3 regions of the Shewanella sp. S1-49-MNA-CIBAN-0167 genome follow, and region 2 is predicted to be linked to each of the others. Evidence: predicted binding sites of a transcription regulator. Region 2 holds the regulator's gene; each other region holds the start of a gene.
The links. The regulator LexA, encoded in region 2, represses DNA repair genes until DNA is damaged. The targets are predictions, from matches to a motif close to TACTGTATNNNNATACAGTA.

Region 1 (10,378 bases), on a different contig from region 2:
ATAATAAACCTGATCGCCAGGATTAAATGGGCTCACACTTTCACCTGTCGCAATCACTTCACCAACGGCGTCCCAACCGATCACTTTTACTTCACCCGCAACAGGCGCCATGTTCAAGCGGACTTTATAGTCTGCTGGGTTAACGGCGATGGCTTTTACTTTGATTAATAAATCACGGCCTGTTGCGATAGGTTGAGGTAACTCGACATCAATTAACGACTCAGGGTGAGTAACGGCTAATGATTGTGTGTATCCGATGGCTTTCATAATCTGCTTCCTATAGTAAACGGTATCAATGGGATTACTTTTCAATGAAGCTATATTAGCCCTTGTTTTACTCCGCATAAACAGCATAATAATTGAAACATTATCAAATATTATTAGACAATATGTTATTAGAAGATCTGCAGGTTATTTTGAAAGTGGCTGAGTTTCGCAGCATTACCGCCGCAGCAACCAATCTTGATATGCGCACAGCAACCGCCAGCGCCGCAGTTAAACGAGTCGAAAGTTCGCTAGGTGTTGAGTTGTTCATTCGCACTACAAGGCAGCTAAGGTTATCCAATGCTGGGGAAAAATACATTCCTCAATGTGAGCAAGCACTATTAATGCTCGAACAAGCCAAACAAAATATGAAAGGCGAATTAGACATCATCGACGGGGATTTACGAATTGCATTGTCATCGGATTTGGGCCGCAATCTGGTTATGCCATGGATAGATGAGTTTATGGCCACTCACTCAAAAGTCAGTTTACGCGCCAATATTAATGACAGTAACTTGGACTTTTACCGCGACTCCGTCGATTTAGCCTTGCGCTATGGTTCGCCAAATGACGCTAATCTTTACGGGTTTAAAATCTGTAATGTCCCCAGATTATTGTGTGCATCTAAAGCTTACCTAGCAAAACATGGCATGCCAAAACACCCACAAGACCTCGCCTCCCACAATGGACTGTTATATCAACTCAATAATATTACTTACGATGTGTGGGAGTTTTATCGCGGTGATGAACAGTATAAAATCAAAATGAAAGGCAACCGAGTGTCTAACGATGGTGAACTGGTTCATCGATGGTGCGTATCGGGTAAAGGCATTGGGCTTAAATCTTGCCTTGATATATCAAGCGATTTACTCGCCGAAAACGTGGTACATATTTTACCCGAATACCAAACCAAAGCGACCGAACTCTGGCTGATATTCCCCAGTAGACAGTCTATTACTCCCGCAGCCCGATTACTGCGTGACACCTTAAAACAAAAGACCCGCAATATTTTACTGCAACTGATTGAGAAAGGCATAGTAGATAAAAGCGTGTTGAATTGATAAGCCTATCGGGGATAACAAGCGGTAACAGCAGGAAGTGCGATGAAATGCGGTGGTAAGAGATAACGAGCGATATCGAGCGATTCAGGATATTGGCCGATTCCGTCTTTTCTCAGTTATATCTCAATGAAATAAGACACATTCTTTGTCATCATCTAACAACGATATATATTTAATACCTTAAACTCACTTTTGGACAAAAGTGTATTTAAGGTATTGATTAACTCAGCTTACTTGGTATTAGTTTAGCTTGATTTATAACGTAGCTTTATTTGAACTTATTGCCTGCAGCATGCTGATGTGCAGATGATTAAGCGAGACGCCGGCTCTTGATTTTAAATCAGCATCCCTGTGGGCTTATCCAAAACATCCCTGTTTTGGATACTCGCTGACTCATCTACACCTTTAATTTAACTCTCTTCGATTTAGCCGCATTGTAATGATCAAGTTTTTTCTGTAGCGATTTTCATCGCTTGCTACCCTCTTAGCTTATGACGTTGTTTGTATAGCCTCTAGCCGCGAAGCGACCTAGCGCCTAGACTTTTGACTTAACAAAAAAGCGCAGCGTTCGCTTGTCACCGTTAGTTATCGCTTTTCACCACTTGTTACCCTCTTAGCTTTTCGCTTTAGCTTTCTTTTTATAAGGCTTTTTAAAACTGCGTTTCGGTGTGGTACTGGCGACACCTTGTAATGCTGATGGTAACTGGCTGGATGCTTGGGTTATTAAACCATCTAACTGGCTGAGTAATGGCTGCATAAACGCATCGTACTTCAGTCGTTTTTGGCTGATGGCATCAAGGCTGTTTTCCCATAATGCGGTCATGTCAGGTGTAGTTGCTGATTCTGGTAAGCTGCGGATCAAGCCAGTGCCAACCTGAGTGGCCAATATCGATTTACCTTGACGAATAAGGTATCCACGCTTAAATAATAATTCAATAATCCCAGCACGAGTTGCTTCGGTGCCTAGGCCGTCGGTTTCTTTGAGGATTTTCTTAATTTCACTATCAGTAACATAACGACTAATTCCGGTCATGGCGCCTAATAATGTGGCATCGGTAAAATGCTTCGGCGCTTGAGTCGTTTTCTCCAATAATTCACCACGCAGACAATGCAACACCTGCCCGTTAACCAATGGCGGTAGCGACTGAACGGCATCGTCGTTATCGTCTTCACTGTGAGTTGAACCAGTATTCGCTTGACTGTTATTAGCTTGATTTGCTGTGGCTGCCCGTTTAAAGAGCTGTTTCCAGCCTAAGCTTTTGTCTTGACGCGCTTTAGTGGTAAACAAGCCACCAGCAATCGTCACTTCAACTGCGGTTTCTGCATAAATATAAGCGGGATAAAACTGGGCTAAATATTGCCGCGCAACATGTTGGTACAACTTTGCCTCATTACCTGATAATGCAGCTAAGTTAGCCACTTTCTCGGTAGGCACAATGGCATGGTGAGCATCCACTTTACTGTCATCCCACGCTTTAGATTTAAGCTTGGCATTAGGTGAGTCGCAACCATCAACCAAGGCAGAAACGCCTTTGAGCACAGCATCCAATACTTTCGGTGCCAAAGTATGCTGCTCTTTAGGTAAATAGCGACTGTCTGAGCGCGGATAAGTAATCAATTTATGTTTTTCATACAAACTTTGGCAGGTATCAAGCACCTCTTTCGCCGATAGCCCAAAGCGTTTTGCGGCATCGATTTGCAGTGCTGATAAACTATAAGGTAATGGCGGGTTTTGGCGCTTATCTTTGGCTTCAAGTTTTGTCACTTCAGCGGGTTTACCATTAATGCGGGCAACCACATTTTCGGCTAAGCCTTTAGCTAATACCCGTCCATCTTCGTCCATATAGGGCTGGCAAGCCTCACTAGGCTTCCATTTAGCACTAAAACCTTGTTGCTGATCGGTCAGCAAATGCGCTAACACTTCATAAAAAGGTTTTGGGGTAAATGCAGTAATTTCTTCGTCGCGGCGTACGACTAACCCAAGCAAAGGCGTTTGTACTCGGCCAACTGATAATACCCCCTGATAACCGACCTTACGCCCTTGAATGGTATATGCGCGGGTCATGTTCATGCCATACAGCCAATCAGCACGGCTGCGGGCTAATGCAGAAGTCGATAAAGGAATAAACTCACGATTGCTGCGTAACTGCCCTAGCGCACGTTTGACCGCTTGGGGGTTTAAGTCGCTGATTAACAGCCGCTGTACCTGGTTAAGCTTGTCACCCTTTACGCCCAAATAAGAAATCACTTCATCGACCAGCAACTGCCCTTCTCTATCTGGATCGCCAGCATTAATTATCGATGATGCTTGCTTTACCAGTTTACGCAACACCGTAAGTTGACTGCGCGTTTTGGGTTTGGGCTGCAACTTCCACGTTTGCGGGACAATTGGCAAATGCTCGAGTTTCCACGACTTAAATGCATCATCGTACGCATCAGGCTCGGCTTGCTCTAATAAATGGCCAATACACCATGACACGCAATCACCATTGGCGGCAGTGATATAGCCATCACCTTTTTTATGTGGCTTTGGCAACACATCGGCAATCGCACGACCTAGACTGGGTTTTTCAGCAATATATAAAATCATAATCCACTGTTGGGGCGTTAGCGTTCAATATGACAAACCGAACTGCGCCACTTAACTGTATAAATTTACAGTATAGATTAGCGTTAAATACGCCAAGCTGCAAATATGAAATAATTAACCCCTTATCGGCGTAAATCATTACAATAAAAGCATAACAGCGAAAAGCCTAGAAGCTAGAGCGGACTGCGTCCTGCTAGATCGCTTCGCTGCTATAAAAGCATAACAGCGAAGAACCTAAACCCTAGAACGGACTGCGTCCTGCTAGTTCGCTTCGCGGCTATAAAAGCATAACAGCGAAGAACCTAGACCCTAGAACGGACTCCGTCCTGCTAGATCGCTTCGCTGCTATAACAGCATAACAGCGAAGAACCTAGACCCTAGAACGGACTGCGTCCTGCTAGATCGCTTCGCTGCTATAACAGCATAAAAGCGAAGAACCTAGACCCTAGAACGGACTGCGTCCTGCTAGTTCGCTTCGCGGCTATCAAAGCATAATAGCGAAGAACCTAGACCCAAGAGCGGACTGCGTCCTGCTAGATCGCTTCGCTGCTATAAAAGCATAACAGCAAAAAGCCTAGACCCTAGAACGGACTGCGTCCTGCTAGTTCGCTTGATATCGATCTTTATCGCTCGTCATCGCTTGTTATCGCTCTTATAGCCTCTAGCAGCGAAGCGTCCTAGTATCTAGGCATCTAGGCGCAGCGTTCGCTTGTTATCACTCTTATAGCCTCTAGCCGCGAAGCGTCCTAGCCTCTAGGCCTTAAAGCAAAAAAAACCAGCATCAATATGCTGGTTTTTTATCACTAACAAACAGTGGTTAACTTATGGATGACACTCATTGTGCATTTCTAAATTAGTGCCTATGTCCTTTGAGCGATTTGCTTTGGCATCATCGTTACGTAGTTGGGTTAAATGATCCAAGTAAGCTTGATCAACGTCATTGGTAATATAATGACCGTCGAACACTGATGTTTCAAAACGCTTAATCTCTGGATTTTCCATTCTTACTGCTTCAATTAAGTCGCTCAAGTCTTGGAAAATAATGCCATCGGCACCAATGATTTTGGCAATTTCGTCAGCATCACGACCATGAGCAATCAACTCATTAGAGGTCGGCATATCAATTCCGTACACGTTAGGAAAACGGATTTCAGGGGCTGCTGAAGCAAAATACACTTTCTTTGCCCCGGCTTCACGCGCCATTTCAATGATCTGCTCAGACGTGGTGCCACGAACGATTGAATCATCAACCAGTAATACGTTTTTACCTTTGAACTCAGTATTAATTGCGTTCAATTTACGACGTACTGATTTTTTACGTTCTTGCTGACCTGGCATGATAAACGTACGACCAATATAACGGTTTTTAACAAAACCTTGACGGTACGGTAAATCCATACAACGAGCAATTTCTAATGCGATATCGCACGATGTCTCTGGAATAGGAATAACGACATCAATGTCATGGTCTTCCCATTCTTTCTTAATTTTTTCGCCTAACTTAGCGCCCATGTTTACGCGACTGGCATACACAGAGATTTTGTCGATGCTCGAATCTGGACGAGCAAAATAAACGAATTCAAAAATACACGGAGCATAGCTTGGGTCTACAGCACATTGACGGGTAAATAACTGGCCATCAAGTGAAATATAAACAGCCTCACCAGGTGCTACGTCACGCATCACTTCAAAACCGACGGCATCCAAAGCAACACTTTCTGAAGCAACCATATACTCAGTACCAGTTGCGGTTTCATGCTTACCCAGTACCAAAGGACGAATACCAAATGGATCGCGGAACGCTACTAGGCCTTGGCCGATGATCATTGCCACTACCGCATAAGCACCACGGGTTTGCGCATGCACTTTGGCAACCGCATCAAACACTTCATCGGCACTTAAGGTTAAACTGCGCGTCTCTTGTAACTCATCGGCTAACAGGTTTAACAAGATTTCGGAGTCAGAGGTGGTGTTAACATGACGACGTTTTCTGACGAGGCTTTCCGCCAGATCAAGCGTATTGGTCAAGTTACCGTTATGCGCTAACGAAATACCAAATGGCGAGTTAACATAAAACGGTTGCGCCTCTGATGCACTCGAGCTGCCCGCGGTTGGATAACGAACATGTCCAATACCGGCATTACCTTGTAAACGCTGCATATGTTTAGGTTCAAACACATCTTTGACTAAGCCGTTTGCTTTACGTAAACGAAACGCATTCATGTCAACAGTCACAATACCTGCTGCGTCTTGACCACGATGTTGAAGCACAGTCAGCGCATCATAAATGGTCTGATTAACTGTTGATTTTCCTACTATTCCGACGATACCACACATGGGTAAGGTTCCTCACTGTAAAGTGTTTTATGATTATATTTTGGGTACAAAGCTTGAGGTATTTTCGACATAGTCAAAAAACCACTGAATAACCACGCCAAATTCAGGTACAAGTACAGAATCCTGCCACCATTTCGTGTCAGGGAATGCCGTAAAAGCATCCATAAAAAACAGTAATGCGCTAACAATTAACGCGCCACGAATGGCACCAAAACACAGGCCTAAAACACGGTCTGTGCCCGATAAGCCTGTTTTGGCCACTAACTGGCCTAACAAATAATTAACGAGTGCCCCTAGGATCAGGGTAATGATAAAAAGAATGGCAATCGCGACACCGTTTCTGACTAACTCGTCCTGCATTTGGGTTAAATGAGCAGCAAGATCAAGATAAAACTGGCTAGCAATAAAGAAAGCGGCAAACCAAACCACAAGAGACATGGCTTCTTTGGCAAATCCGCGGATCAAACTAATAATAGTTGATAACCCGATGACAATAATAATTGCGTAATCAATCCAAACCATGGAGATGGGGATCCGGTATAGGGTTCAAGACGGCGAGATTCTAACAGAGACAGAGATGTTTCTCACCTCTGATTGCACAAATTATTCTTGCGTGATTAAGAACAATCAAATTGTAAATATTAATCACCCAAGCATAATACCGTCTGAATAGGTTATTGTTCCTGTGGATTATAGGCTACGATTTTGCCTTTTAATCCGGTTAATTTGAATATAGGTTGCTGACGAGCTTTAAGTTTTTCTTCTGACACTTCAGGGCCTACAAATACTCGGGTTAATTTTCCTTCAACAGGTACTTTAGGCAGTGTATAAGCATTAAATCCTGCCTTACGTAGTTGAATAATTAAGGCTTTTACATTGGTAATATTATTAAAACCGCCTAATTGCAACGTAAAACCAGCCGTAACGGGTGATTTAGTTTTATTAGCAACGGGTGTTTCAGGCTTTTTTACTGCCGCAGTGGTTGCCGCTGACGGTTTAACCACTTGATTCACTTTTTTAGTTGGTTCTGCTTCACCTAATTCAACAATATCGTTACTGAGATCTTGAGGTTCAGCAATCGTTAACACTTGGAATTCTTCCGCGGGTTCGGCGATGTTGGCAGAACTGGCTCGATTTGAAGCACTTGATTGAACGGGACGTAAAGGAATTTCAGTGAACTCCTCAACCACCTGAGGTTTTTTACCGTCTAATAAATCGGGTAAAAAAATCACACCTAAGGCCACTAAGACGATGGTACCCACTAAACGATTTTGAAATTGACGATTCAAAGCTAATTCCCTTTTTTAACAAAACGACGTTAATGATGGCTTCTAAAACCGACGTCTAACATAAATAGTGTTTATAAAGATTTAAACCCTGCAACAGTATAAAAAGAGCCAAATATAATGACCACATCATCAGCCTCTACCGTCGCTTGTATAGCTTGCCATGCGCTGGCGATGTCAGTAAATTCACTGGCATGCTGACGACAACGCTCATTGGGCAATGCTTGACGCAGTGCTTGCGCTGTTGCGCCCCGTGGATTATCTAAACCAACAAAATACCAATGACGGATTTGTTCAGCCAATGTCGCCAATACCGACTTGATGTCTTTATCTTTAAGCATGCCACATAAGGCTACAATACGACGACCTTGGTACGCCTGCAATTGCTGTGCTAAATATCGTGCAGCATGGGGATTATGCGCTACATCTACTAGTACTAATGGTTGCTCACTCACCTGCTCTAATCGTCCAGCTAGTTGAGCTTGTTGTAATCCTTGGTTGATGTGTTGCTGGCTTATTTGCGGCCAAATATAACTTAGCAGCGCCACAACACTAGCAGCATTAGCTAGCGGTAACCTTGGCACAGCCAAACCAATATAAGATTGCTGCGCGGATTCAAAATGCCATAATGTAGGTGGGTTCTGGTCTTTATGGTAATGAAACTCATAACCAACACGATAAAGTGTTGTTCCAATCTGCTGAGCATAATCGGTCACGCTCAATGGTAAATCGGGTTCACCACAAATGGCGAGACAACCTGAGCGGAACACGCCGGCTTTTTCTCTGCCAACCAGTTCTCGGGTATCGCCTAAATATTCTTGGTGATCAAGATCGATAGAGGTCAAGATAGTGGCTGTGGAATCGATAATATTAGTGGCATCTAGACGGCCACCTAAGCCCACTTCAAGAATAATCACATCAAGCTTAGCAGCTTTGAATAAGTATAAACCCGCTAACGTCGCATATTCAAAAAAGGTTAATGAAATATCACCTCGTGCCATCTCTATGGCACTAAAAGCTCCAATAAGAGAGGCATCACTGGCATCTTGTTGATTGATCTGCACCCGTTCATTGTAATGCAGCAAATGCGGTGAACTGTAGACGCCAACTGATAAGTTTGCTTGACGTAATATTGAGGCGAGCATCGCACAGGTCGTGCCTTTACCATTGGTACCGGCGACTGTAATCACTTTAGCTGGAGCTAAATCAATCACATTGAGTCGCTCGGCGACAGCACTGACTCGCGTTAAGCCCATGTCGATTTCGCTAGGATGAATTGCCAGCAAATAATCCAGCCATTGATTTAAGCTTGATTGTTGATTGGGTACAGTAATTTCAGACGCAATTGACATAATTCAATACCATTTAATTTATGCAAACCTTACCAGACGTGGCGAAAACATAACATTAGTTTTACATCCCAATAAATATGACTGAAAAACACTTTAATCGAGCATAAACAATGGACCGAGTGCTAACCTAGGCAATTGATGCTGCTCAGGGTAAGTCACATCGACCAAATACAATCCGTTGGGCTTAGCTGTCGCTGCCGCCTGAGTGCGATTTTTCAATGCCAAGAGTTCTGTTATCCACTCGATAGATTGATTACCTAAACCGATTTGAAGTAATGAACCGACAATATTACGCACCATATGATGTAAAAATGCATTGGCTTGAATATCCACCAACACATACATGCCTTGACGAGTCACATTAACTTGATGCACATCTCGACAGGGTGTTTTAGCTTGACAATGCAACGCTCTAAAACTGGTAAAATCGTGTTTGCCTACGAGAAGCTGTGCGGCTTGATGCATCAAGGTTTCATCTATATCGCCGTGATAATGGCTCACACCAGAAGCTAAAATACCAGGGCGCAATTGATGATTATAAATAACATAGCGATAACGTCTGGCCGTGGCACTATAACGGGCATGAAAACTGTCATCCACTTCTTTCATCCATCGCACGGCTATACTGTCGGGTAAATTAGCATTCACGCCTAGTGTCCACGCCGTCATTGGACGTTGAACATTGGTGTCAAAATGAACCACCTGTCCAGTAGCATGCACGCCAGTATCAGTTCGCCCGGCACACAATACTTTAATGGGCTCATTTGCCACGTAACTTAAGGCTTTTTCAAGCTGGGCTTGCACTGAATCGACATCGAGTTGGCGCTGCCACCCACAAAAACCACTACCATCATATTCAATACCTAACGCGACCCGCATGCCTATATCCTCTACTCAATAATGGCGCGCAGTTTACCACAAAAAAACGGCGCATGTATCTGCGCCGTTTGCATTTATATGGTTAACATAGGGCTATTTATTTTACCTATACCACATGAATTGACCGAGTTAATTATCCGAGTTAATTAAAGCTTTTAATTAAATTTTTGGCTTCTAATTGTTGACGTTCATTGCCATCCATTTGCACTTCTTTTAATAATGCTCGGGCACTGTCTTGATCTTCAATTTCAATATATGCTCTGGCTAAATCAAGTTTGGCATTAACGGAGTTTTCTTCATCATCAACATCAACCATGTCTGCATTGCTTATTAACGAATTGACTGAACCCATATTAACATTAACGTCTTTATACTGATCGGTTTTATCGTCATCTTCATCAGCATCGTTTAACAATTTATCGATGTCGATATAGCTATTTTCACGCTCAAAACGCGTTACCTCATCATTACTGGCTTTATATTCAGCTGATTGGCTACGTTCTTTTTGATCAAGTGCCGCCAACGCTTCATCTACCGTTAAATTGTCATCGCTAAGGATATATTCGTCTTCAGAGGTATAGTCGTCAACGTTGTCATCCTCTTTTAATG
Region 2 (10,378 bases):
CAGACCTTGTTCAACCATAAAGTCTAAAATGCAATCTACATGTTTAGGAACATCATCAATACCCATAAAAAGTTCAGCTTTAAGTAATGGGTAAAAATCCATCACTATGGCATGGATTCGGGTGCGATCGCACACATCATAGTGCACTAAACAACTGGCGATGAGTGAAGGTAATGCCATTAAATGAATAATATTATTACGGTAATAACTCATGGTAATAGCAACTTTTTCATCAACCGAAATTATCTCGCCAATAAGGTCCTTAGTACTGACAAACTTATTTAACGACAGACAATGATCAACAATTGACTTGCCATTACCCTCTGCAACGGATGCGTAATGGGTATAAGGCACTGTGTTAAGTAATGCTAAATACAAATCAAGCTGACGTTCTAACTGGCTTCTTTCTAATGCATTTTGCTCTGATGCCAATAACACTAAACTGGTCAATGTCACCGAGCTGGCCGCAGCAGCGCCGTTGATATTGGTCATTACACGATTGGCTAGTAAGTTGACCGATGGGGTAAACCATGATGGTTTCTGATCAGGATCGTTCGCAATCTCTTTACGCCATTCTGGCGCCTGCTCGTTTAAGAAATGTTGTAAATTAATCGGCTCACCAAAGTTCACATAACCTTGGCCAAAATTGCCTAATTTACGCAGAGCCCCAAATAACTGCCAAACAGATTCTTTTTTCTTTTTCTTACCGCTTAATTCTTTATGGTAAGTGGCCACTTCCATCACATGGTCATAACCTAAATACACAGGCACTAAGGTCACAGGGCGTTCAATGCCACGTAACACACTATTAATAGTCATCGCTAACATACCGGTTTTAGGCGCTAGCAAACGCCCGGTACGAGAACGACCACCTTCAGTGAAATACTCGACCGAATAGCCCTTAGCAAATAACTGATCTAAGTATTCACGAAATACTGCGGTATAGAGTTTTTTTCCATTAAAACTACGACGGATAAAGAATGCTCCGCCACGACGGAACATAGGCCCAGCAGGCCAAAAGTTAAGATTAATACCGGCAGCAATGTGCGGTGGAACCATACCCTGATAATACAAAATATATGACAACAGTAAGTAATCCATATGACTACGATGACAAGGCACATAGACAATTTCATGGCCGTCATGATGTAACTGCCTTATCTGTTCTGCACCTTTGATATTGATACCACTGTATAATTTGTTCCATAACCAAGTGAGGAAGCGCTCGGCAATGCGCACAAAACTATCAGAATAGTCAGCGGCAATTTCATCAAGGTATTCAATGGCGGTTTCACGGGCTTTCTCGACAGATACTTTTTTGTTTACCGACTCTTCTTCAATGGCTTTCTTGATTGCATCAGATTTAAGTAACGACGCAAAAAGCACTTGCCGATTCGGTAATTGCTGCCCTGTCATCACTTTGCGTTGACGGCGGAAATGCACTCGCGCAACACGGATTAATTTGTGAGCAATTCTTTTATCGGTACCGTGTTCATCAGCCATAAGACGAAGCGATAATGCATTAGAAAACTGTACAAAATTGTGGCGACCTAGAAACAAAATCATTAGCCATTTTCGCAGCCAGGTCGGGTTTTCCCTTTCAAAAAAAGCCGCTTTCATGCTGTCATCTTCTTTACCCGGTGTACGGCCCCAATAAAGGCTCACAGGCACCAACTGAATATCTAACTCAGGACATTGACGATGAAGCGCTAACAGACTGGTAAAACTATTAATAAATTTTTCACCGCTTTCGCGTTTACCAAAAAGCGGTTTGCGGCCTTCAAGACAAACGATGCGTGATACTTTGAGGCCATCCAATTGCAGTGGCTCATATGGACTGGGCATACCAAAGCTCTCAGTGATTTCGCTTAATGCAGCGGCATCACTGATTGATTCTGTTTTCATAACATAAATCAGAGGTTTAGATGGATCTAAATTAAGATCGTCAAAAGGATCATGTGGCACAACAACCGTGAGTACCATCGATTTTTGAATCCATTTTAACGCTCGTAAAAATATTGAATCTGGTTTTGACATGGTTATTTTCGCAACATAAGCCACTGTAATATTGTCGTATAGGATACCAGAAACCAGCCTGCTTACACTATCAGACCGATTTATCTTTACGCTTGAGTTCTCACTATCAGAAATAACATCAGACAATCAATACACAATAACTAATAGAAACAGGTTGTTGAATGATACTTGACCAACAATATTCAAAAAAGAGTTGGTTAATACTTGCACGAACAAAAACACTGTATATAATGACAGTCACTGTATAAAAAGACAGGAACCATCATGAGACCGTTAACGCCGCGCCAAGCAGAAATTTTAGACTTAATTAAAAACAATATCACCGAAACAGGTATGCCACCCACTCGTGCTGAAATTGCGAGTCGTCTTGGCTTTAAAAGTGCTAATGCCGCCGAAGAGCATTTAAAAGCATTAGCCAAAAAAGGTTTTATCGAGATCATACCTGGTACCTCGAGAGGTATTCGTTTACCTCATGAAGAACAGCTTGAAATCGGTCTGCCACTCATTGGACAAGTTGCTGCTGGAGAGCCTATTTTGGCGCAAGAGCATGTAGAACAATATTATCAAGTCGACCCAAATATGTTTAAACCCGCCGCAGATTTTTTATTACGGGTTCGTGGTGATAGCATGAAAAACATTGGTATTTTAGAAGGCGACTTGCTCGCTGTACATAAAATGCAACAAGCGCGTAATGGTCAGGTTGTGGTGGCGCGTGTTGATGATGACGTCACCGTAAAACGATTCGAACAAAAAGGTAATATGATTTATCTGCATGCAGAAAATGAAGATTATAACCCGATAAAAGTAGATTTAAGTTGCCAAAGCCTAACCATCGAAGGGCTTGCAGTTGGCGTTATCCGTAATGGAGATTGGTCATGAACAAACTAATGGGCGTAGCGCCACGTCACCCAGGCTTATGGGTAGATTTAACTGAAACAGATCTGCATGGCAACCAAACCATTCAAACATTACAAACTGTCACCCAAGGTGAAGCAGAACTGAGTCAATTGTGTAGCCAACTGGCGACGTTGAGCCAACAAGGCAGATGGATTGTATTAATTAGTCCACCTCACATAGGCTATAAGCATATGCTGGCCAGTGCTGGAGTGAGAATGGATCGTATTTTACTGGTGCACACCAAAGATGAAGTCGAAACATTATGGGCCATGGAAAAAGCTCTCACGAGCGGAACTTCTAGTGCAGTGGTTACTTGGACAAGTTCACTCGATGCTCGCGATAGTCGTCGATTGGAAATTGTCGCTAAGAGCGCGCGAGCATTAGGCGTGGTAATTGAAGATGTGAATGCTCACTTACCTCACAAACATCAACTTGTTAACTCTACATTAACAAGTGGAGCAGGTAATTTTTGCTCATTTCACTAAGCATAAATCCTTAATTACCAAGCCCTGCATTGAATTCAGGGCTTTTTTTCATCTTTTTTTAGCCTATTTACCAACAAAGTGATCTTGATCAATGTTTAATCTACAAGTAATGTGGTTAACAAGGATGAAACATTCTTCATCTTTAATTGGATAAAATGACAGTAATCAAGATTACTGTCAGACAAATAATCCAAATAGAAATTGATAAGTTCAGTCGTAGGTACAAGCGTGGTGCACAGCTAACAATAAAAGCGTAGACAGTCTGTATACAACCACCAGAGTACTTTGAGTTCATCAAGCTTTTTTCGGGAACCGAAGAGTTTGCATAGAGCTGAGATTTACTGTGTGACTTTTCTTTGTAGTTGCTATTTTGCAATTAGCAGGGGAGTAGTCTTGTGAAGCAATGGTTGTATTTTTTATTGGTTGTGTGGGTAGCACTTCCGCTTGGGGCAACAGAAATGCCCCTCAACATGACCCAAGGCGTGACGGATATCAGTGGTAAGGTTTATGACCTCCATATGACGATTCTTTACATCTGTTGTGCTATTGGGTTAGTGGTGTTTGGGATCATGATTTATTCGATGATTTATCACCGCAAATCAAAAGGTGCCGTTGCGGCCAATTTTCACGAAAGTACCAAAGTGGAAATTGCTTGGACCGTCATCCCTTTCATTATCTTAATCGGAATGGCTATTCCAGCCACTAAAACCTTAATTGCCATGGAAGATCCCAGCGATGCCGATCTGACCATCAAAATTACTGGGTCACAGTGGAAATGGCACTACAGCTATTTTGATAAAGACATCGAATTTTACAGCTCATTATCCACCCCCAGAGAGCAAATTGATGGCCGTGAGGCCAAAGGCGAAAATTACCTCCTTGAAGTCGATAAGCCGCTAGTACTGCCCATCAATCAAAAGGTGCGTTTCTTGATGACATCTGATGATGTTATCCACTCATGGTGGGTACCCGCTTTCGCGGTTAAAAAAGATGCCAACCCAGGCTTTATCAACGAAGCCTGGACTCGTATTGATAAGCCTGGAACTTATCGCGGTCAATGTGCTGAGTTATGCGGTAAAGACCATGGATTTATGCCTATTGTGGTACAAGCCTTATCGGAGACTGATTTTGATAATTGGTTAGTTGAACAAAAACAACTGGCCAATAATGCTGCAGTCGCTGCAGCCGCATCAATGTCACAAACCTTGTCCCTTGAAGAACTAAACACGCAGGGCGAGCAAGTGTACATAGCGCGGTGCGCCGCTTGTCACCAACCTAATGGGGCGGGTCTTCCCGGTGTATTCCCATCATTGATTGGCAGTCCTATCATAAAAGGCCCTGTTGACGATCACCTCAATATTGTATTAAACGGTAAACCAGGCACCGCAATGCAAGCCTTTGCCAAGCAACTTAGCGCCATAGAAATTGCCGCAGTGATTACCTTTGAGCGAAATGCTTGGGGCAACAACAGTGGCGATGTTGTTCAAGCAGCTGATGTGGGTAACTTCTCAAGTAGTAACGCGTCAAGCACTGAGCCGATCGAGGTCGTAGCCGATGCAGCAAGTACCATTGCCGCAACAACGACAGACATTACCGATGCGGCCACAGAAAAAACCACTCAAGCTATAGAAGCCGTTGCCAAGGTTGTGACACCTGAAGTTGTTGCAGCGGCAGATCTGCCCACCTTAACCTTGGAGCAATTAATCGCTGAAGGTGAGCAGGTTTATGCCACTGTTTGTGCTGCATGTCACCAGGCCTCTGGCGCTGGTTTACCCGGCGCTTTCCCTTCACTTATTGGCAGCCCTGTCGTTAGCGGACCGGTTAGCGGACATATCGATATCGTTATGCACGGCAAACCAGGCACCGCAATGCAAGCATTTAGTAGTCAACTCAGCCCTCAAAAAATGGCGGCAGTGATTACTTATGAGCGCAATGCGTGGGGCAATAATTCTGACGAGGCGGTGCAAGCTGCCGATGTCGCTAGCCATGGACAGTAGGGGAAAACAATGAGCACAACAACGCACGATACAATTGCTACCGCTCATGATGATCATCATCACGGAGCGCCGAAAGGGCTAATGCGCTGGCTACTCACCACTAACCATAAAGATATCGGCTCGCTGTATTTATGGTTTAGTTTCATTATGTTTCTAACTGGCGGTGCGATGGCTATGGTCATTCGAGCTGAGTTATTTCAGCCGGGATTACAGCTAGTCGAACCTAACTTTTTTAATCAGATGACCACAGTTCATGGTCTTATTATGGTCTTTGGCGCGGTAATGCCAGCTTTTACTGGATTAGCTAACTGGTTAATTCCAATGATGATCGGTGCGCCAGACATGGCACTACCGCGGATGAACAACTGGAGTTTTTGGATTTTACCGTTCGCCTTTTCCATGTTACTAGGTTCGCTATTCATGGAAGGTGGTGGTCCTAATTTTGGTTGGACATTCTACGCCCCACTCTCAACCACTTATAGTCCTGACAGCACCGCTTTGTTTGTATTTGCCATTCATATGATGGGGATCAGTTCGATAATGGGCGCCATTAACGTTATCGTGACCATAGTCAATATGCGCGCCCCTGGTATGACATGGATGAAATTACCGCTGTTTGTGTGGACTTGGCTTATTACCGCATTTTTACTGATTGCGGTGATGCCAGTGCTTGCGGGCGCGGTCACCATGGTGTTAACCGATAAGTTTTTCGGTACTAGCTTTTTTGATGCCGCAGGTGGCGGCGATCCGGTGATGTTCCAGCATATTTTCTGGTTCTTCGGTCATCCTGAAGTTTACATCATGATTTTACCGTCATTCGGCATTATCTCGGCGATTGTTCCGACCTTTAGTCGTAAAAAATTGTTTGGTTATTCCTCTATGGTTTATGCCACTGCCAGCATTGCCGTGCTGTCATTCTTGGTGTGGGCACATCATATGTTTACCACGGGTATGCCTGTGTTTGCAGAGCTATTTTTCATGTATTGCACCATGTTAATTGCTGTCCCTACTGGGGTGAAAGTGTTTAATTGGGTGGCAACCATGTGGCGCGGTTCGATGACATTTGAAACACCGATGCTCTTTGCGGTCGCGTTTATCATCCTGTTCACCATTGGCGGGTTTTCGGGTCTGATGCTGGCAATTACCCCTGCTGATTTCCAATATCACGACACTTACTTTGTGGTGGCTCATTTTCATTATGTGTTGGTCACAGGGGCGATATTTTCCATTATGGCAGCGGCATATTATTGGCTGCCCAAATGGACCGGTCATATGTACAACGAAACCTTAGGGAAATGGCATTTTTGGTGTTCGGTTATCTCCGTCAATGTACTATTTTTCCCGATGCATTTCTTAGGCTTAGCAGGCATGCCGAGAAGGATCCCAGATTACGCTGTACAGTTTGCCGATGTAAATCAAATTGTATCAATTGGTGGGTTCGCATTTGGTTTATCTCAGTTTATTTTCCTCGCGGTGGTACTCAAATGCATTAAGGGTGGCAAACCCGCTGGAGATAATCCTTGGCAAGCAGCAGAAGGCTTAGAATGGTCGATTGCCAGTCCAGCGCCATATCACTCGTTTACCACTCCGCCGGAGATTAAATGAGATGACGCAACCAACAAGATCAAATCGTAAGTTATTAATCATGCTGATTGCTGGATCAATTGGTATGTTTGGATTTGGTTTTGCGCTGGTACCGCTTTATGACGTGCTCTGCGATACATTGGGTATAAATGGCAAAACCCAAAATAGTGCCAGCAGCTATGAAGCGGTGGTGGTTGATAAAAGCCGAACCGTAACCATTGAATTTGTCACCCAAGTTCAATCAAATATGCCGTGGGAATTTAGCCCTAAAGTTAACCAAATAAGCGTGCATCCTGGTGAGCTTACTCACGCACAATTTTTGGTTAAAAACCTGTCTTCACGCGACACCGTAGGCCAAGCGATCCCTTCGGTATCGCCTGGCCAAGGGGCGGCGTACTTCAATAAAACGGAATGTTTTTGCTTTAATCAACAACCCTTAGCAGCGTCTGCCACAGCAGAATTACCACTGATTTTTTACGTGGACCCTGATTTACCAGCGTCCATTAATACATTGACTCTCTCTTATACCCTTTATGACATCACCGATAAACAAGCGATCGACATAGAGCAAGGAGCAGCAAAATGACAACAAAGTATCAACCTTATTATGTACCATCCCAAAGTGCGTGGCCGATAATAGGTGCTATTGGTTTATTTTTAATTGCGTTTGGTGCTGGCAATTATATACAACAATTAACCACAGAAAAAACCTCTGGGGGTTACATTTTACTCGCGGGTTTGGCCGTCATTATTTTTATGATTTTTGGCTGGTTTAAAACCGTTATTGATGAGTCCATGGCTGGATTGTATTCAGCGCAAATGGATCGTTCGTTTAGACAAGGAATGAGCTGGTTTATTTTTTCTGAAATTATGTTTTTTGGGGCATTTTTCGGCGCACTCTTTTATGCACGCATGATTTCAGTGCCTTGGCTTGGGGGCGCATCAAATAATGCCATGACTCATGAAGTGTTGTGGCCTGCCTTTGAGGCTATTTGGCCACTGGTAAAAACGCCTGATGGTACCGCAACCGAAGCCATGCCGTGGACGGGTTTGCCATTAATCAACACCATGATACTGCTAACCTCATCGGTTACATTACACTTTGCCCATACCAACCTCGAAAAAGCCAATCGTAAACCCTTGATCATCTGGTTAGCGCTGACGGTTATTTTGGGTATTGCATTTCTCGGTTTACAGGTTGAAGAGTATAGCCATGCTTACCAAGAAATGGGGCTAACACTCTCTTCTGGTGTATACGGTAACACCTTCTTTCTGTTAACCGGTTTTCACGGTATGCACGTGACGATTGGCACCCTGTTCTTAATTATTTTGTTACTCAGAATTGTCAAAGGGCATTTTACGCCCGACAAGCATTTCGCTTTTCAAGCGGGAAGTTGGTATTGGCACTTTGTTGATGTGGTGTGGTTATGCTTATTCATCTTTGTCTACGTGTTGTAAATCAACATTAATAAGGTCTGGGGTTAGGCTGAATGTAGCCAAGCCCTAAGGCCACCAGCAACACCACAATCACAGCAATAGAAAACAACACTCGGCGACCTAGAAAATGACTCATAGGTTGCTGATGTTGCCCTTTAACCATAATAACTAAGGCTCTACCTAAGTTAAATAATATGAATAAAAGCAACGAGACTAAAACTAACTTAACAATGAAAGGGGTTGTCACAGGCAATCCTTTTAGCAGTGTGGGTGTGTCTCAAATATTATTGGTAATCATTACTTTGGTCGTGTTTGGCTTATTGGTCAAGCTAGGATTATGGCAATTATCACGGGCAGCGTTTAAACAAGAGTGGCAAAGCACATTACTTCAGCGCCAACAGCAGCAAGCTCTCACTTATGAAGACATGTTGGCATTGGTTGAATCATCAAAGCGACAAACCGCCTCTCAGCCAGAGGCGTCTTTACTGACGGGTTATCGCTTATCGATTTATGCTAAACCAGCCAATAACACCGTACTGCTGTTAGACAATCAAGTGTATCAAGGCCAAGTGGGCTATTTAGCTTACCAAGTATTTGAGATAACGCCTGATCAACCTTGGATATTAGTTGAACTCGGCTTTGTTCCAGCAAATAAAGATCGTCGAATATTACCGGAGCTCACAGCGTTAAAAGTCGATTACTACACACTATTGGGTCGGGTATACCAAAAGCAAACCAACCCATTAAGTGATCAATTATATCCGGAGAAGTTAGCAGATATAGATGCCCCGCTACGTTTTCAAAACATCAACATCGCGGCATTGGCTGACATGTTGGCTCATCCGCTGATCTCTGTGGTACTGCAACCAGAGAATGTCCCGAGTTATAACTTACCTCAACCCTGGGTGCCGATCCCACTATCGGCGCACAAGCATCAAGGTTATGCCTTGCAATGGTTCACGATGGCAGGAGTCTTTTTAGGATTAATGAGCTGGATAGCATTTCGACAATTTCGACGTTAAGCCTCGTCGTGAAAAATTAACTTAACAATAATATCAAAATGATAAAGAGGAGATGGAATGAACTCCCTACCTAAAAAAAGCAATAAAGCATTAATAGTATTACTGCTGGTATTTATTTTACCGGTAGCTTTGGCCAAATTAGTGTTAAGCCTAGAACTGTATAATGGTGCGGCGACTAACAAGGGGGCGTTAATCACTCCCGAAGTAAATTATGCCAATTTAGCCATGGACAACCCCAAACCACACGTATGGCAAGTGCTGTTTTTTCTACCTGAAACGTGCAATGAACAGTGCCAAGAACGCCTGTATATTTTACATCAAAGCTATATCGCACTGGGTAAAGATCGGGATCGTGTTACCCCTATCATTGTGGTTAATAACAGCAGCGACACCAAGATACTTAAGCAATTAAATATCGGCTTCGATCAAGTAAACGCCAATCAAGCACTGGCAACCATGCTGACAGAGCAACGTCTAGTTATTGTCGATCCTCTCGGAAACTTGGTGATGCAATATGACAATGTGATAGGTCACGACGCCAATATCGCCCAAGGCAAAGCCATGATTGCTGATTTACGCAAAATGCTTAAGTTGTCGAGGGTAGGCTAATGGCAATTGAGCGATTAATCAAATTCACTTTGGTGTTTACCTTGGCGGTTATTCTAATGGGCGCCTATACACGCCTGTCAGATGCCGGATTAGGTTGCCCAGACTGGCCGGGATGTTATGGTCACTTGGCCTTTCCAAGTGCAAGTCATGATTTAGCCAACATTGAGAGTCGTTTTCCTGATGCTCAAATTGAGCCTGAAAAGGCATGGCTGGAAATGATCCATCGTTATATCGCCGGAACATTAGGCTTAATGGTTTTAGCCATTTTAATTTTATGTCTTAAACAGCCTCAAGCCCCCAAAAAACTTCC
Region 3 (10,378 bases), on a different contig from region 2:
CATTTGTAAAATTAAATTCATTCGTTTTACCGATGACTCCGTTAGCACCATAAATTGGACAAGCTCCCTCATCAGATGATTTTTTTGCTTTACCATTTGCAAACTTAATAAATGCACCTAGCTCTGAAACCTTACCTCCCTTCGGGATCCAGCCGTTGATGCCGACGCTTGGGTCATCGCATTGCTCAAATTCGCTTGGGAATAATCCACGGATACGCTCTGACTCAGTTTGAGTGGTTTGCGGACTGTTCGGTTGCAATACAGTGGCAGACGGTAGTCTTGGCTGCTGCAGTGCAATTTCAGTACCTTGTTGCATCGCATTAGCGCGATGTTGCTGCCTGATCATGGCACGATCTTGCAGTTCATCGGGGAAGTCATCAACAGATAAACCGGTATCGAATGCATTGTCGAAAACCGGGTCAAAATCGACAAACCAGCTTTTAAACAACGCCTGCGCCATTTGCTCTAGGGTTTGGTTAGTTTGTCGGTTTAGTCGTATTTTCTGATCCAGTTGATACAAAGTATTACCGATTAATCCCTGCTGATCGTAAGTTGGAAAATAAAAACATAAATTAAGTACATCACCAACTTTGATACTTGGCTGGGCAGCCCCACGATTTAAATTTGTTAAGCTCGCTCTATTTCCCTTCAGAAGGTAATAAAGAAAATGATTGTCGAAACCACTTTTGGTACGAAGGCCAATAGTATTTTGAATAATAATACATCGTTCTTGCGGGCTTATAGCCACGTTTCCGTAACCATTACCAACTAAGGTGAGTAGAACATCACCCATTTGATTATATTTTCTTATAAATGTGTTGTAGATATCTTTGTCGATAAAACGCTTTATTTTACTTAGCTCAGGTTCACCTTCGCTGATAATTAAGTAATTATCTATTACAGGAATCCCTGCATTTGAATAACAACTTGGGTTTCGCCCCCTATTATCAATTACTAGTTCCGTAATTTCTGAAAGTGAATATTCTTTCCAATTACTCGCCATAACCTATTACCTCCAGGCTATCACGGATAGCTTTATCTAAAGATTCTGCTTGTTTCATTTGGTTATAAAGAGTTTTACTTAGCGAAATCATTTTGGATTCAAAGGAAATGCCATCATCTTCTAAATCAGCTGCGCCAACGTAACGCCCTGGACTTAATACATATTCGTTTGCTTTCATCTCTTCGAGTGTGGCTGACTTACAGTAACCAGCTATATCTTGGTAGCTGTTAGCCTTTGAATCGGACTGTGTATCTGTTGCTTCATCTAACTGAGCTCCTACTAGGGCTTTATTCTCCCCGCGCCAGGTATGGTAAGTTGCGGCAATGTGAGCGATATCTTCGTTAGTGAGCTCTTTGTTGGTACGGCTTATCATGCTGCCCATTTCACGGGCATCAATAAACAAGGTTTCACCCTCGCGGTTACGAAAACCCTTTTGGGGATCTTGTTTCTTATTTTTAGCAATAAACCATAAACACACCGGGATTTGGGTGGTGTAAAACAATTGCCCAGGTAGCGCTATCATGCAATCGACTAAATCATTTTCGAGGATTTTTTGCCTAATAGCCCCTTCACCACTGGTGTTTGAGCTCATGGAACCATTAGCCAATACAAAACCTGCGGTGCCGTGTTCGCTCAGTTTTGAGATCATGTGCATGATCCACGCATAGTTGGCGTTGCCCGTTGGCGGCACATCAAAACCTGCCCAGCGCGGATCATCAACTAATTCGTTTTCGGCGCGCCATTGTTTTTGGTTAAACGGCGGGTTAGCCATAATGTAATCGGCTTTTAAATCTGGGTGTTGGTCTTTAAAAAAGCTGTCACCTGCTACATCACCCAAGTTACCCGAAATACCCCGTACTGCGAGGTTCATCTTAGCTAGCTTGTAAGTGGTATTAGTGTACTCTTGGCCGTAAATCGAAATGTCTTTTTTGTTACCGTTGTGGCTGTCGATAAACTTAAGCGACTGAACAAACATCCCCCCTGAACCACAGCAAGGGTCGTAAATTTTCCCTTTATAAGGCTCTATCATCTCGGCAATCAAGGCCACAATCGATTTTGGCGTATAGAACTCCCCGCCGCCTTTACCTTCGTTAGCAGCAAACTTACCTAAAAAGTATTCGTAAACGCGGCCGACTAAATCTTCTTGAGTCATGTCGCATTCATTGGCAAGGGTTTCAATGTTGTTAATGGTATCGATAAGCGCAGCCAGTTTACTGCTATCAAGCCCTAGGCGTGAAAAGTAATTGTCTGGCAATGCGCCTTTAAGCGACACATTGTTCTTTTCAACGGTATGCAGTGCAGTGTCAATTTTAACTGCGATATCGTCTTGCTTGGCTTGCTTTTGGATAAATGACCAACGCGCATCTTCTGGTAGATAAAATACGTTGTCTTTGGCATAAAACTCGACCATGTCGACATAATCGCCCATGCCGTTATCCATCAACTTGCTGCGCTGTGTTTCAAATTTATCGCTGATAAACTTTAAGAAGATTAAGCTCAAAACAATATGCTTGTATTCGGCAGACTCTACACTACCGCGCAACTTGTTCGCTGCGTCCCATAATGTCTCTTCAAAACCTTTGCTTTTGTCGATGCTTTTAGTTGTTTTAGGCGTTGCCATGTTGATGTATTCCTAATGTTCACACTGAAATAAGTGGAAAAATGGCTGACACAGCCATTGCAGCAACAGCAACCCAAAGGGCGTACCGTGCTGTTATGTTTGATTGTTTGCTTTGCTCAACAGACTGATATGACAAGTAACTGAAATAGGCATTGGCGTTAAGCTGCCAATGTTCAAACTTATTATCCATATTGCTGCTATCAACCGTGGTGTAGGTGATTAAGGTGCCATCACCATTTGGGTCTAAGCAGATATCTCGCATAATTTGCGCTATCCGGCTACGGCCAATACCATTGAGCTCTTTGCTTTTATTCGCGGACTGAACGCTAAACTCTTGCTTCAGTTTGTTTTGCTCAAGAATGTATTCAGTCACCCTCAACACATCTGGTTTTGATTCATTTGATGTCGTCATGGTAAATCCTTGTAACCAGGCGCTATCGTTAAGCTGTTTACATGCTGTAGTTGCTTTGCATTGCTCAACCACAAATGATGCTGACCTCCATTAAGTGAAGCGTCGAGACTACAATCTACATTCCATTGCCTCATTAGGTAGCCTAAAAGCGCCTCTCGCACGTTTAAATCGAGTTTTCCTGCCGTCATAGCGTAATCAAGCTCTATGGCTTTAAAATGTGTTACAGAAGGATGTGGCACGAGTGTAATTGCGTGAATACGATTCCACTGGATATCAGCTTGTTGAGTATGCAATGGGTCTAGCGGTGTTTCGACTGTGGCAATTTGGGTTAATCGTGTGCAAACAAAATCACGAAACTCATTTGATTTTTGATCGAACCCTCGCACATGCCAACGTTGACCATTGTTAGACAAGCTATGCGGAACAATAATACGACGACTCTCACCTGAGGTTATTGATACATATTCACAGCTTATAGCTTGTTGGTTGTTGATAGCCCGCATAATGGCCGCAATAACATCTGATTGAGGATGAATTAAGCGTGTAGCATCAAAACAAATATCTGACGGTGCGACACCATTGGAAAACCCATCACCAAAGCCATTGCATAGGCTGTTAAGGATCGATTCTGGTTCGTGTTCGAACACCGGCGTAAATTCAGCAGTACGGTAGTAAAGCTTGGTTTCGTGCTTTAAGTGGAGGTTTTGGGGTGCAAGCTCTCGATACAGGGTTAAGTCACGCGAGCATGACGCTAAGCCTGTTTTGAAATGATTAACTAGGTCAGCACGAGATATTTGCCCAAAAAATTGCAGACAAAAATCAATAAACGCAAGTCTTTCACGCTGAGCATAGTTGAATTTGGTCAAGTCCATATGAGAGTTCATCTACCTAAATTAACAACATTTTTGTTGTTTATGCGGCTAGGTTACTCCAACTTTGCCAAGAGAACAAACAAATAGAGTCTATCATTTTGATAATATCTATTTGATTACTCCTAACCTAAGGTTATAGTGTATTTATTGCACACTAACTCACCCTACTTTGTTGGTATAAATCACCTGCGTAGTGATTGATGCCGATGTTACTGGGGCGTTTTATACAGGCTTGGTGTGTGACTTACTTAAGACTGACATGGGAGTTTCAATGACCGAACAATCAAACGAGAAAACAGCGCAACATGGCGGCTTCCGTATAGGATCAGGCAGAAAAAGTCGCTATGAAAAAACCATTGTTAAACGAGTCCCTGAAAAATATGTCGATGCAGTAACGCAGTTGATTAAGCATTTAGACGATTGCGAAAAAATAGATAAACATTTCGCACCAGCAGAGTCGGAACCAGTATTTATAAGGTCTTTACAAGATAAGCCACAACAAGTGACATTTACAGTAAAACCCATCAAACGCCTTTGATAGTGTAACGCTTTCAAGCGTTCAAACTTCGTGATTTACAATGCTGACTTTATAAAGGGAGTCATTTGCTCTAACATTTCAACCATAAATACCGACTTGATATCGTGACGATTTCAAAAATAATGCCTTGTTAAAGTGAACACCTCTAAACTAAACACCATGCTTGAATAGTTTGTGCTGCTGGATTAAAGAATATCAGCCTTCAATTGGGGCTTGATATCTAAATCATTTATTTACTAAAGTATGTCAGATCCATTAGAGGTACCTTTTGGACTGTGATGTACTTCTATTACTAGATTAATGACTAGCACTATTCAACTTGGTTTGGAAATATTTTAAATCAAGTCGAAATCATTCTTTTGGCATCTTTAATAGTTTTTATTATTAGTGTCTTATTAGATACTGTAATACGGAGTAGGAAGCCTACTTTCAGATTGTCAGTCTGCTGCATGTTGCATTGAATTAGTTGATGCTCCTAATAAATTAAGCCGTTTGCCACTACAAAGGGTTCTCACTTATGAATCAAGATTGGATTCTCCAAAAAAAAGAAACTCGTCGGACTTTTTCAAAAGCAACTTGGGTGCCTCTGAGAGCGTCTATTGACAATGAGAAAGGAAACGTTAAAAAAATAGGTTATATAAACGAGTTTTTTGGATGTGGCTCTGTCGCTTTTTCGCCAGTTCATCGCGCTGTAGCTGAGAGACTAAGTTGGAATGATATCGGAATAAGTTCAAATATCGCCCCATATGCATACCATGATGGCAACTACTCAACCATAGATGAATATCAATATCAGGATAACGAGCCTATAGGAATACACCTCGTCCTTGAACTATCACTACCTGTTGTTGGGGGACGGCAATGGATCTTGACCCCAGACCTAATTGCTGCGCTTCGGCTCATAAAAGAGGGATCTAATTGGGTAAGACCAGAAGAAAACTTTGTAGTCGTGGCTCGGGAGGTTCTTAATGAAAATGGTGAGCAGACCCTGATAGAAATTAAGAGAGAGTTTCTTCTAGACTATTTGGCGGCTAGAAATTTATCACTTCGGCTATCGTCTTACCGACAAAGACTAGAGAACGTAACGTCACTTGAAACTAGTGAATATGCGGGCTTGGAAGATCATCAGGAAGAGAGAGAACAAGGTCGTTATGAGCTGCTTATTCGAAGTATAAATGATGTATTTGGTGGAAACTGGGCAATGCTTCGTGCTTGGCGAACTGATGTGGATGAAGATGAGGACGCTCCGGTAATGGGGCCAGAAACTAACGACAATACTGGTCATGAAAGCTCTGAAGGAAACAAAGGAGGTTATGATGGTGTTCGAGTAGAAGGTGAGTTCTGGCGGGACGAGTGGATTGAGCACCAAGGTATCAGCAAACGCGTCAGAGGGGATTCTGATCTAAATCTACCACAATTTATAGTCGAGACCGATAGTACGCGCATGGCGTCATCTGAGTTAAATAATGAAGATGTTGGCAGATGGTTGTGGTTTCGTTCAAGTGTTGTAGATGAACTGCTTGGTCTCCGAGGCTTCTCACTTAAATGGTATACAGCCGAGACAGGTGCAATTCAATCCACTTCCGGATTTTCGATTCATTTTGGAATAAATTCCGCTGATTTCATCACCATATATGCTTTTGACATTGCTCGTCTTCCGGCCTGGGAGCAGCACATTTGGGCAGCTCAAAATATTGTCCCTGAAGGAAAGGTTTCCAGTGAATTGTTAGATTCTCAAGTGAAGGCTCAACCAGCGCAAACTCATGCTGTAGAGGAGTTACTTTTCGAAGTGATGGACATGCTCGAGAACGGATTTAAGAAAAAGTTTAATATTGCTCTTTTCTCTCATGACATAGATCGCTCGGAGGCCTTGAAGAAAATATCCAGATTTACAAGTAAGGATCAAGCGTCACTATTAAGGTTAACAAAAGAAATTGTACGTGTTTTTTCTGATAGGCTGAACGTTCAAGAGTTGCGGACGCTGTCAACACACTCCAATAAAGATAAACTTGGTTCAAACAAGCTCTTACAAGACGTATTAGCACAGAAAGTTGGTGCCGACACTGCTCGTAAAGTATTTGGACCAATTGTAGGTGCTTATGATATGCGAATAGGTGATGCTCATCCGACTAGCTCAAAGATCGGAGAGGCTTTAGAGCTTGCTGGAATTAATAATGAAAATTCATTTTTAAAGCAAGGGCAGCAATTAATTTCCAATATTGGACAGTCGATTTGGTTTATTGGCAAAATGTTGTTTGAAAAACCTCAAGAGTGACAAGAGTAACCTTTTGGTATTTCAATGCGCAGCCATCGGACAATTTACGCTACGCTCCAAGATTGCCGCAGAGCGGCTGAGTTAGGAGCTCACAAGGAGTTTAGTTTGTACAATACAAAAATTGGAAGGAATGACTCTTGCTGGTGTGGATCTCGAAAGAAGTATAAAAAATGTCACTTATTTCGCGACAAACAGGAGCCCTTGAAACATTGGGAAGTAAATAAAGAATTTAATAGCGTCAATTTACGAAAAAAATGCTCTTCTCCAGATTCATTTCACGAGCATTGTGCTGGCAATATAATACGAGCGCATACGGTTCCTAAAACAGTAAGCTTAAAGGCTATTGCTGAAGATGGGCATGTTCTGGGGCTTAAAATAAATTTTGAGGCCATAAGGAAAAACAAAGGTAAACCTACTCTTGAAAAAATTGGTATAAACCATGCTTCTACGTTTAACGGCTTTTGCAAATATCATGACGATGTTATTTTTGCGCCATTGGAAAAAGAGCTATTCGACTCTACTCCGAAGCAATGCTTCTTGTTAGCTTATCGTGCTTTCGCACGAGAATATTATGCAAAAGAAAGTGCCCAAGAATTAGCGCCTTTAAGACATAGCGTAGATAAAGGTAAACCTTTAGAAACGCAACAAGATATACAGATGACTAATTTTTTAATCGAGTTGGGTACTAAAACTGCAATTGAAGATCTGAAACATCAAAAACATTACTTTGAACTTGCTTTAGAGGCTGATGACTTTTCTTCCGCAAGAGCTGTAGTCTTTATATTTAATGAAGTCCCGCCTGTGATGGTTTGTGGAGGCATTAACCCAGATTTTGACTTCGATGGTGTGCAACTTCAAGATTTGATGGACTTTACAAAACGTACAGATTACTTATCCGTGACGTCATATTATGATGGGAATAGAGGTATAATTGCATTCTCTTGGTTGAAAAATAGCGATGAAACATGCTGTAAGCTAATGACTTCGCTTTTAAATAAAGAGCAAGAGCAATATGTCCCACTTACTATCCAATATATGTTCAAAAATTTTGAAAATGTTTTTGTATCACCAACATGGTGGAATGAAGCAACTGAAAGTAGTAAGAATAAGCTAATGAAGCTATTTGGAGACAATATCTCTACTGAAATAGCTCCAAATGCAGATGGTATAACTAAGCCGTTAGCTAGTTATGATTTTCCTGTTTTGAGTGAAGTTCTTACTATAGGGTGGACTTTTGAAAGAAACCACTAATCCCTGTTGTTAAAAAAGTCCTAAGCATTTTTATTAAAAATTTGTTCTATCGCACCTAAAAGGCTCACTGGTTTCAAGCCAAGTGGCGAGATATTACTTGTCAAATAGCCATAACACGAAATTTCCACAAAGTGGGCAACACAGGAGTAAGCAAATATGAAGCTCTTAATTGGAATTAGTAAATTTCTATTTTGTGCTATTTTTATTGTTTTAACATTGTCTTTATTTCTTTTCCCTGAAGTCGCTGAAGCTGGTAGAGGTGCTAGTAGAGGTGGAACCCTTTGGTGGATACCTATTGTTATTGTCGGTGGCATTATTTTTTTTATAAATAAAAATACGCCAGAGTTATGGACTCTAATTGTCGCTCATGTTGTATTGTTTTTTGTGTCGTGTCTTGCTGCTATTTTTTTAAAGTGGACTGATTTCATTAATCAAGAAGATACATTTACAGCTGCGGGAGTTATATTCGTTCTTATAGTTATAGGCCTACATTCATCAGGTAAAAACAAAAAGAACTCTTCTAAGTAGAGTGAGTTGTCGCTTACCTAACAATCAAAACAGAGGTATACAACAACCTGCAATATAACAATGCTTGAATCTTTAATCTTTACTGCTAGAATAACTGTACTTATATACAGTGGTATTTTGCAATGAAAGTAATTCCTATACCGGCGCAAGCAGGCATTACAGGTTTTGAAAGCCCAGCGGCTGAATATACTCAGCTAGGTATGAGCTTAGATGATCTGTTAATTGAGCATCCGAGCTCTACCTTTATTGGCATTGCTCAGGGTGAGTCTATGCAAGATGTCGGGATTTTTGATGGTGATATGATCATTGTTGATCGACACGAAACGGCTCGTAATGGTGATGTTATTGTTGCCAATTTTAATGGTGAATTCGTTTGCAAAATACTGGATACAAAACGAAGAGTCCTTCTGTCATCCAATCAACAATACCGGCCAGTTACCATTCATGACTACGATAGTTTTAGTATTGAGGGGGTTGTTACTCGCTCTGTCCGTTGCCATCGACAAAGCCCATTATTGTGTGGTCATTAGATGTTTGCCTTAGTTGATGCTAACTCCTTTTATTGCAGTGCGGAACAAGTCTTTCGACCAGATTGGCGTGGTAAACCCATTATTGTTTTGAGCAATAACGATGGGTGTATTGTGGCAGCTAATAGACAGGCCAAAGAAGCAGGTATTCAAAAGTTTTTGCCTTATTTTCAAGTTAAGGAATTATGCGCTCGACGAGGTGTTATCGTCTGTTCGTCTAACTATGAACTTTATGCAGATTTGTCCAGCAAGATGATGAATATCATCGGCCGCTATGCCCCTGAACAGCATGTTTACTCGATTGATGAAAGCTTTCTCTCCTTCAAAAACACCTACCCTGCGATAAAATGCTTACACACACAAGGCCAACTCATCCGGCGTGCAGTTTGGAAAGAAGCCAGGTTAGCAGTTTGTGTCGGTATAGGTGAAACGCTCACTCTTGCTAAAATAGCGAATCATGCGGCTAAAAAAATTGAGGGCTACGACGGTGTTTGTTTTATTAGTAATGAGCAAGAACGAGTGTCTATTTTACAGATGATACCTGTTGGTGATGTTTGGGGCATTGGCCGTCGAATAAGCAAAAAACTTGAGTTGATGAATATTAGAACGGCATTGCAGTTAGCATCGATGCCACCGGCACTTGCAAGGAAACAGTTCAGTATTGAAATAGAGCGTACAGTTCGTGAGCTCAACGGACAAGCGTGTAAAGCGTGGGATGAAGCAAGAGAGGATAAAAAGCAAATATTCTCAACCAGAAGCGTTGGTGAGCGTATTACAGACTATGAATCACTATTGCAGGCACTGAGTAAACATGTTGGTATTGCAGCAGCCAAAGCGCGTAAACAAGGTACAAACTGTAAGACAATGCTTTTATTTGCAAGCAGCTCACCCCACGATGAGCGTCCTGTGAGTTACAAAGCCATAGTGCACTTCCCTTGCCCAACAAATTGTACTTTAGCACTCACTAAAGGGATGAGTGATGCTGCATTTAGACTATTTCGTGAAAATGTACGTTATTACCGCATTGGTGTAGGGCTTATCGATCTCCTGAGTGAAAAGTTTAACCAATTTGATTTGTTTAACCAACCGACCAGTAACCCAGCACTTATGAGCACTTTGGACTTGATTAACCACAAGTACGGCAATGACACTGTATTTTTAGCCGCTCAAGGGATAGAGCATAAATGGGCAATGCGTCGTGACTTATTAACCCCTCAATACACAACAAAATGGCGCTGTGTACCGCAAATAAAATGCTGAAAGCATTTCTCACAAACATGTTTATGACTTTAATTGTAAGACGACAATTAAGTTTGCTCTCTTTCGACACATTTCTGTCGGATAAGCGGCA

Region 1: a site for LexA is predicted at 3,969-3,988, ahead of AAEZ00_RS19950 (DNA topoisomerase III). Genes of this name have one in related genera too.
Region 3: a site for LexA is predicted at 8,593-8,612, ahead of AAEZ00_RS19750 (LexA family protein). Genes of this name have one in related genera too.

What each region holds. Positions count from the first base shown of each region.
Region 1 is NZ_JBEOPO010000066.1:1,097-11,474, reverse strand. Features, by position in the region: gene AAEZ00_RS19960 (zinc-binding alcohol dehydrogenase family protein) at 1-267, opposite strand, end outside; gene AAEZ00_RS19955 (LysR family transcriptional regulator) at 390-1,325, shown strand; gene AAEZ00_RS19950 (DNA topoisomerase III) at 1,939-3,915, opposite strand; gene purF (amidophosphoribosyltransferase) at 4,738-6,252, opposite strand; gene AAEZ00_RS19940 (CvpA family protein) at 6,286-6,774, opposite strand; gene AAEZ00_RS19935 (SPOR domain-containing protein) at 6,927-7,541, opposite strand; gene folC (bifunctional tetrahydrofolate synthase/dihydrofolate synthase) at 7,613-8,890, opposite strand; gene truA (tRNA pseudouridine(38-40) synthase TruA) at 8,984-9,769, opposite strand; partial or broken gene AAEZ00_RS19920 (FimV/HubP family polar landmark protein) at 9,912-10,378, opposite strand, start outside.
Region 2 is NZ_JBEOPO010000001.1:92,734-103,111, reverse strand. Features, by position in the region: gene plsB (glycerol-3-phosphate 1-O-acyltransferase PlsB) at 1-2,037, opposite strand, end outside; gene lexA (transcriptional repressor LexA) at 2,302-2,916, shown strand; gene AAEZ00_RS00460 (cell division inhibitor SulA) at 2,913-3,419, shown strand; gene coxB (cytochrome c oxidase subunit II) at 3,815-5,416, shown strand; gene ctaD (cytochrome c oxidase subunit I) at 5,426-7,021, shown strand; gene AAEZ00_RS00445 (cytochrome c oxidase assembly protein) at 7,023-7,586, shown strand; gene AAEZ00_RS00440 (cytochrome c oxidase subunit 3) at 7,583-8,458, shown strand; gene AAEZ00_RS00435 (DUF2909 domain-containing protein) at 8,466-8,684, opposite strand; gene AAEZ00_RS00430 (SURF1 family protein) at 8,632-9,459, shown strand; gene AAEZ00_RS00425 (redox-active disulfide-containing membrane protein) at 9,517-10,068, shown strand; gene AAEZ00_RS00420 (COX15/CtaA family protein) at 10,068-10,378, shown strand, end outside.
Region 3 is NZ_JBEOPO010000062.1:4,241-14,618, forward strand. Features, by position in the region: gene AAEZ00_RS19710 (restriction endonuclease subunit S) at 1-1,003, opposite strand, end outside; gene AAEZ00_RS19715 (type I restriction-modification system subunit M) at 993-2,624, opposite strand; gene AAEZ00_RS19720 (hypothetical protein) at 2,644-3,036, opposite strand; gene AAEZ00_RS19725 (WYL domain-containing protein) at 3,033-3,908, opposite strand; gene AAEZ00_RS19730 (hypothetical protein) at 4,180-4,446, shown strand; gene AAEZ00_RS19735 (hypothetical protein) at 4,964-6,721, shown strand; partial or broken gene AAEZ00_RS22450 (SEC-C metal-binding domain-containing protein) at 6,746-6,901, shown strand; gene AAEZ00_RS19740 (hypothetical protein) at 6,923-7,972, shown strand; gene AAEZ00_RS19745 (hypothetical protein) at 8,129-8,500, shown strand; gene AAEZ00_RS19750 (LexA family protein) at 8,623-9,030, shown strand; gene AAEZ00_RS19755 (Y-family DNA polymerase) at 9,031-10,287, shown strand.